Regions from separate parts of the Chryseobacterium sp. CBSDS_008 genome, predicted to be linked through region 2. Evidence: riboswitches for the same ligand, from Rfam matches in the RefSeq annotation. Region 2 holds a riboswitch; the other holds the start of a gene.
The links. A riboswitch is a leader RNA that binds a small molecule or an ion and turns the genes downstream of it on or off. The one in region 2 is predicted to bind S-adenosylmethionine.
Positions count from the first base shown of each region.

Region 1: another riboswitch for S-adenosylmethionine. It lies ahead of ACP3T3_RS17220 (alpha/beta fold hydrolase); the one in region 2 lies ahead of ACP3T3_RS16495 (SusC/RagA family TonB-linked outer membrane protein).

Region 1 covers NZ_CP188202.1:3,796,955-3,800,512, reverse strand. Annotated here, with positions in the region: gene ACP3T3_RS17225 (ACT domain-containing protein) at 1-1,117, opposite strand, end outside; gene ACP3T3_RS17220 (alpha/beta fold hydrolase) at 1,123-2,061, opposite strand; SAM riboswitch class I at 2,122-2,228, opposite strand; gene ACP3T3_RS17215 (MGH1-like glycoside hydrolase domain-containing protein) at 2,417-3,558, shown strand, end outside.
Region 2 covers NZ_CP188202.1:3,645,141-3,648,698, reverse strand. Annotated here, with positions in the region: gene ACP3T3_RS16495 (SusC/RagA family TonB-linked outer membrane protein) at 1-2,043, opposite strand, end outside; SAM riboswitch class I at 2,127-2,225, opposite strand; gene ACP3T3_RS16490 (type II 3-dehydroquinate dehydratase) at 2,471-2,878, shown strand; gene pckA (phosphoenolpyruvate carboxykinase (ATP)) at 3,029-3,558, opposite strand, start outside.

The DNA.
Region 1 (3,558 bases), 150 kb from region 2:
TTGCTACATCATTTCCTGATAGGTCTTCTCTCGGATCCGGTTCTGTATACCCTTTTTCCAAAGCTTCGTTGATGATGGTTGAGAATTTATCTTCTCTCAAAGAAAAATTGTTGAAAACATAGCTTAGTGTTCCGGAGAATACGCCTTTGATTCTGGTTATATTTTCTCCTGAAAGGTGTAATAATTTGATGGTATCAATTAACGGCAACCCTGCGCCCACATTGGTTTCATACAGATAGCGTCTGTTATTTTTATTCAACGTATATCTTAGTTTTCTGTATTCTTCTATCGGAAGGGTATTGAAAATTTTGTTGGAAGAAACCAGATCGAATCCGTTTTCTGCCAAAGCGTGATAGTTCTTTACAAAATCTTTGCTTGCTGTGTTATCCACAACGATAAGGTTCTCCAATTGATTTTCATTGGAGAAATTAATCAGTTCTTCTACACTCGATGGATGTTCTGCTGTCAAAACCTCATCGCCCCAGTTGGCATCAAATCCTTTTTTGTTGAAGGCAATTTTCTTTGAGTTGGCTACTGCAACTACTTTAAGGTCTATTTTTTTACGTTTTTTAATTTCTTCGGCAGATTCAAGCACCTGTTCGATCAGAGTTTTTCCTACGTTTCCGTGACCAATAATTGCCAGATGAACGGTCTTTGGCTTTTTGAAAATTTCAGATTCTATGATATTTCTTGTTTTTTCATCCTGTGAGGAAGTCACAACGATGTTGACTCTGTTTTCTCCTGCCACCTGATTCAAAAGCAATGGGAAAACATTGTTTCTTGCCAGCTCGGCAAAGACTTTATTGAAATCTTCTGCTACAAAACCGATCACAGAAACATTATTGATACTATAGATCTGGGAAACTTTTCCGGACTTTCTTTCTGCTTCAAACTCATTAATAAGACAAGCTACTGCTTTTTCTGCATCAACTTCCTGAACCAGAATAGAAATTCCGTTTTCTATGGCCTGCTGGGAAATTACTCCCACACTGATGCGCGCTAAAGTAAGCGCTTTAAAAATTCGTCCGTCAATCCCGATTTCACCCAGGAAATCTTCTCCTTCAAATTTGATGATTGATCTGTTCTTCAAAAATTTTATTTCGTTAGCATTTTTCATTACTTCTATAAAATGTTTTTAATGATATTATTTAATTGTTGATATTCCATTAGGAAAGCGTCATGCCCGTGTATAGATTGGATCTCGTGATAAGAAACATCCTTATTTTTCTCTTGTAAGTTTTCAAAACACATTCGGATTTCAGAAGCCGGGAAGAATAAGTCTGTATCTACGGAGATCATGTGCATTCGCGCCTGTATGTTCTCCAGTCCTGTCTCATCAGCATTGATATTCATCAGGAGATGATTCATCAGTTTGTATGCTTTTAAACTAAACCTCTCGTTTAGTGCATTACCATGATAAACCAGCCAGTCTTCTGATTCCAGGCGTTGTTTGTCCTGGTTATATTGGTTTTGAAATCTGTCATTGAGTGACTGTGGAGTTCTGTAACACAACATGGCATGAATTCTCGCTTTCTGTAATGGTTCTTCTTTATCATTCAATAAAAATTTCTGAACCAGACATTGGGCATGAAGCCAATCGTGTGTTCTGTAATCACAGGCAATAGGAATAAATATTTCTGCGAGATCCGGCTGCCTGGCAAGCATTTCCCAGGCAATGCCTCCTCCCAGAGAGCCTCCTATAATGGCATATAGGTTTTTGATATGTAAAGCTTCAAGCCCTTTCAGAAATATCTGTGCGATATCTGAAGGCGTAAAGTCTTCATAATCTTCAATTAAAAAATTGTCATATCCGTTTCCGGGTATGTTGAAGCACAGCACTGTATATTTATCGGTATCAACAATCTGATTTTCTCCTACCAGCTGCTTCCACCATCCTTTTTCTCCGGATACATTTGAGTTTCCGGTAAGAGCATGGTTGATTAAAATGACAGGGGCTGTAAACAGATTTTTCCCAAAAAGCTGATAGCTTAATGAGATATGGTATTCCTTTTGGGAATTGGTTTGATACGAAAGATTAATATAGTTTAGTTCTGTTTTCAATTCTATTAAATTTTAATACAATTGAAAATGCCACAGGAAATGGCTGAAAAGAACTTCAGTAAGTTATCTGTCCAAAATACTTTGGTAGAACGTAGCACCTTCTTTGCTTGCGCAAAGGGTTGCTAAGGTTTCATAGGGTCTAATCCCTCAACCTTTCTTGATAACATTTTCAATATTTGAATGAACGAATGGTGCAAAGGTAGCTCTTTTCTTTTAATTTCAAAAAAAAATTATTTTAATATTTAAAAAAGCCCTTAAATACAAGTATTTCAAAGCTGTATTAAGAATTATTCAGATGAAAAAAATTGGAATTACTTTTCAAAAAAACTAACTTCGTATAGAAAAGTGATGAGATATGACCGCCGAAAAAGAAAGACTACAAGATACCAAATGGAAAAACTGGGGACCTTATGTAAGCAACCGGCAGTGGGGAAATGTACGCGAAGATTATAGCCCGAACGGGAATGCATGGAATTTTACCAATCATAGCAATGCCGAAAGCTATGCCTACCGATGGGGTGAAGAAGGTATTGCCGGAATTTCTGATGTAAAGCAGCTTTTATGTTTTGCTTTCTCATTTTGGAATAAGAATGATAAAATGGTAAAGGAAAGATTCTTTGGATTGAGCAACCCTCAGGGGAATCATGGGGAAGACATTAAAGAAATCTTTTATTATCTGGATAATACGCCTACTCACAGCTATATGAAGATGGTGTATAAATATCCGATCAATGAATTTCCTTATGATGAGCTTGTTGCAGAAAACGGAAGACGCAGTAAAAAGGAACCTGAATATGAGCTATTCGATACCGGAATTTTCGATAATGATGAATATTTTGATATTTTCATTGAGTATTGCAAAGCCGATCACAATGATATTCTGGCCCGAGTAACAGTCTGCAACCGAAGCCAGCATAATGCACCTATTGTTGTAGCACCTACAGCATGGTTCAGAAATAACTGGAAATGGGGTTACAATACTTATAAAGGAGAACTGAGTGCTTCTGATGACGGATGTATAAATATCGGGCACGACAGTATTCCTATCAAAAAGTTCTATTCCCGGAATCCAAATGCACAAAGTGTATTCTGTGATAATGAAACCAATACCTCCAGGCTTTACGGAGCTCCTAAAACAGAGGATACTTATTATAAAGATGGAATCAATAATTTCATTATTCATGAAACCAATACCATAAATCCTGAACAAAAGGGAACAAAAGCTTCTTTTCTGATTGATGAGCTTATTGGAGCTGGAGCATCAAAAGTTTTTGAATTCAGATTATGTCCCGATGAGACTGATGAGCCTTTTGAAAACTTTGATCATATTTTTGACATGCGACAGGCTGAAGCTGAAGAATTTTATAACGAAATTCAGAGTGACACCGTAAATGAAGACGAAAGAAATGTTCAGAGACAGGCTTTTGCAGGACTTCTCTGGAACAAGCAGTTCTATCATTATAATATCGGAAAATGGCTGAAAGGAGATCCTAATTT
Region 2 (3,558 bases):
GTATTCGATATTTCCTTTAATCCTGTTATTAAGAACAGCGAACTCCAATCCTACATTTAAATTAAGGTTGGTTTCCCACTTCACATTATTGGTAGATGTTTTTTCAAGCGTGGTTCCCGGTTCTCCCCCAAGACTGATAAATCGGTACAACTCCTGATATGCATAATAAAGAGGCTGTCCGTTGGGACGAAGTAATTTATCATTTCCCTGACCTCCATAACTGGCTCGCAATGTTAATTGATTGAAGACATTTAAACTTTTAATAAATTCTTCATTGGATATCTTCCATGAACCTCCTACTGACCAGAATCTTCCCCATCTGTTATCTTTTTCAAATCTTGAAGAGCTGTCTGCTCTTCCTGATGCGGATAAGAAATAGGTGTTGTTATAATCATATTCTACTTTTCCCAGGAAGCTTAATAAGCTTAATTTATTACTGTTTCCACTGAAGCTCCCTAATAGAGAAGCCGCATCCGGCTCATAATAGTATGGCAGAGAAAACTGGCTTCTTGTTCCGGAAATTGTCTGATAATCATATTTATAGAATTCGTGTCCTGCTAAAGCATTGATGTGATGCTTTCCGAACTTTTTATCATACGTCAGTATATTGCTGGTGGTATAAGAAAGCGTTCTGGTATTGGTTTTCGTCACCGAACCTCCGATTTCAGCACCCTGTCCCAGTAATGGATTTGAATAATAATGCCCGTTATAATTCACCAAATCAACAGAAAAGCTGGTCTTGAATTTCAACTCCGGTAAGAAAATGAACTCCATGAATCCTTTTCCTGAAAAGTTATCTTCTTTATTTTCGTTTTTGTCTAATGGAAGGGTTGCTGCCGCATTTTGATTCTGAAGCGCATTCGTAGGTCTGTATTTTCCAAAATCATAAACCGGGTTTCCATCAGCATCCAAAATGTAAGTTCCATCAGCATTCCTCTCATAATAAGGGTAGAATGAAGGGATGAATCTTGCCGCATTGATGATATTACTGGCCTTGGAATCCGAAGAAGTAGGTGCCTGCTGAACACTGTTTGTGTAATTTAGGTTTACCCCAACATTCAGCCATTTTTTTACTTCAGAATTGATTTTTAATCGGGTATTGTATCTTTTATAGCCTGATTCAATCGCCATTCCTTTATCATCAAGATAGCCCAGGGAAAAGAAATAATTGCTTTTCTCACTTCCTCCACTGATATCAAGATCTACCTGATTTCTTGAAGCTACTCTTTGTAAAATATCTCTCCAGTCGTCATTCCAAAGTGGTGAGGCACCCGGTAATAGCTTTCCATCTGCTCCTACCGGTTTTGGATAAGCGGTCCCATAAGGATTGATTCCAAGGGTAGAAACAAGGTTATCCGTTGCCATCTGGGCAGCCTGCTGAGAAGAAACTTTTCCGGACTGATATCCGTTTCTCAATGCTTCCCAATAGAGTTGAAAATACTGATCCGTATTTACCTGTTCATAATCTTTGACAGCTCTTCCTGAGAATCCCTGACTGATATTGAAATTGACTTTAGCTTCTCCTTTTTTACCTGATTTTGTAGTAATGATGATAATTCCGTTTGCTCCTCTTGAACCATACAAGGCACTTGCTGTAGCATCTTTCAAGACACTGATAGATTCAATATCGCTTGGGCTGATAGAGTTCAGGTTTCCGTCAAAAGGAATTCCGTCCACCACATATAAAGGGTCGCTGGAAGCACTGATGGAGCCAATCCCTCTGATCCGGATGGTAGAAACCGCGCCGGGCTGTCCTGATGCACTTGTTGTTTGGATCCCCGCAACCTGCCCTTCTAATGCTTTGGTAATATTGGTGACAGGCCTGTTATTGATCTTATCGCTGGAAATGGTTGCTACTGAACCTGTATAGCTGTTTCTTTTTGCCTTTCCATAGGCTACCACCACTACTTCATCAATTTCTTTTTCATGGAGGCTGTCTTTGTTCGGCCTGGAATTCTGCGCGCTTACACTGGCCACTCCCAGAAAAAATACAGCAACCGGAGGTATCCAGGTTTTAGAATTGAATAAATTTTTGCTAATCATAATCAATTTTATTTATCATATATTAAAAATTTACCCTTTGCAGAAAAGTCAGCAAAGGGCATCGATAAATACGATAAACCAAATGCTTATTTTTCCTTAAAAGGCTGAATGTAACACCTTGCCGCACGGGTAGGTTGTTAAGACTTCACAGGGTCAGTTCCCTCCGTCTTTCTTTATAAGCCGATCGAAATATGGTTGCAAAGCTAAAAACTTTTAGTCTACAAAACAAGTAGACTTATAGATTTTTCATGATAAATTTTAAAAAATTAACATAAAATTTTAATAAAATCCATTATAATAAGGAGTTGCAACCGTTGCTATATTCTCATACATGATAAATATCATTATTAATAATTCAAAGTCATATAAATTCAACCTGAGGTTAATTTGTGTGTGATTAATTGAAAAAAGTTTTTAATTTTATAGGATGAAAGTTTTGATTATAAACGGGCCAAATCTCAATCTTTTAGGAACCAGAGAACCGGAAATCTATGGAAATGTTTCTATGGAAAACTATTTGGAAATTTTAAGGTCCGAGTTTCGGTCTCATGAATTAAAATATTACCAGTCGAATATCGAGGGAGAACTTATCAACAGGCTTCAGGAAGATGATTTTGATGCTGTAGTGATTAATCCGGGAGCTTTCACCCATTATTCTTATGCTATTGCAGATTGTTTGAAAAATATCCGCAAACCAAAAGTAGAGGTTCACATCAGTAATATTTACAAAAGAGAGGAATTCAGACAGAAGTCTGTAACGGCAACAAATGCGGATGCGGTTTTATCTGGCTTTGGAATGGATGGATATAGATTGGCTTTATTAAGCTTGAAATAATTTTTTCAACCACAGATTACCCAGATTTTCACAGATAATTATGGATAGTAGGAAAGGTAGGAGGTAATATTTACTGCTATTAAATTGCGAGAAATAAAATAAGAAAGCCTCATCGTTGATGAGGCTTTCTTGTATGTTGATTGATAACTATCAGATAGTTTGTTCCTGTAACTGAGGTCCTGAAGCTATTAACTTCTTCCCTTCTTCTGTATCACAGTACTGTTCAAAGTTCTTAATATATCTTGAAGCAAGATCTTTTGCTTTTTCTTCCCATTCTGAAGCATTTTCATAGGTATCTCTAGGATCTAAAATACCTGTAGAAACGTTTGGCAATTCAGTAGGAATTTCAAGGTTCATGATAGGAACCTGAGTTTTAGGGGCATTTTCGATTGAACCATCAATAATAGCATCAATGATGGCTCTGGTATCTTTCAGAGAAATTCTCTTTCCTGTACCATTCCAACCTGTATTTACCAGATAGGCTTTAGCACCGTGCTCCTGCATTTTACCGATCAATGTTTTAGAATACATGGTTGGGTGTAATGTAAGGAATGCTTCACCAAATGCCGGAGAGAAAGATGGCTGAGGTTCTGTAATTCCTCTTTCAGTTCCTGCTAATTTCGAAGTATACCCGCAAAGGAAGTGGTATTGAGCCTGGTCTTCATTCAGGATAGAAACCG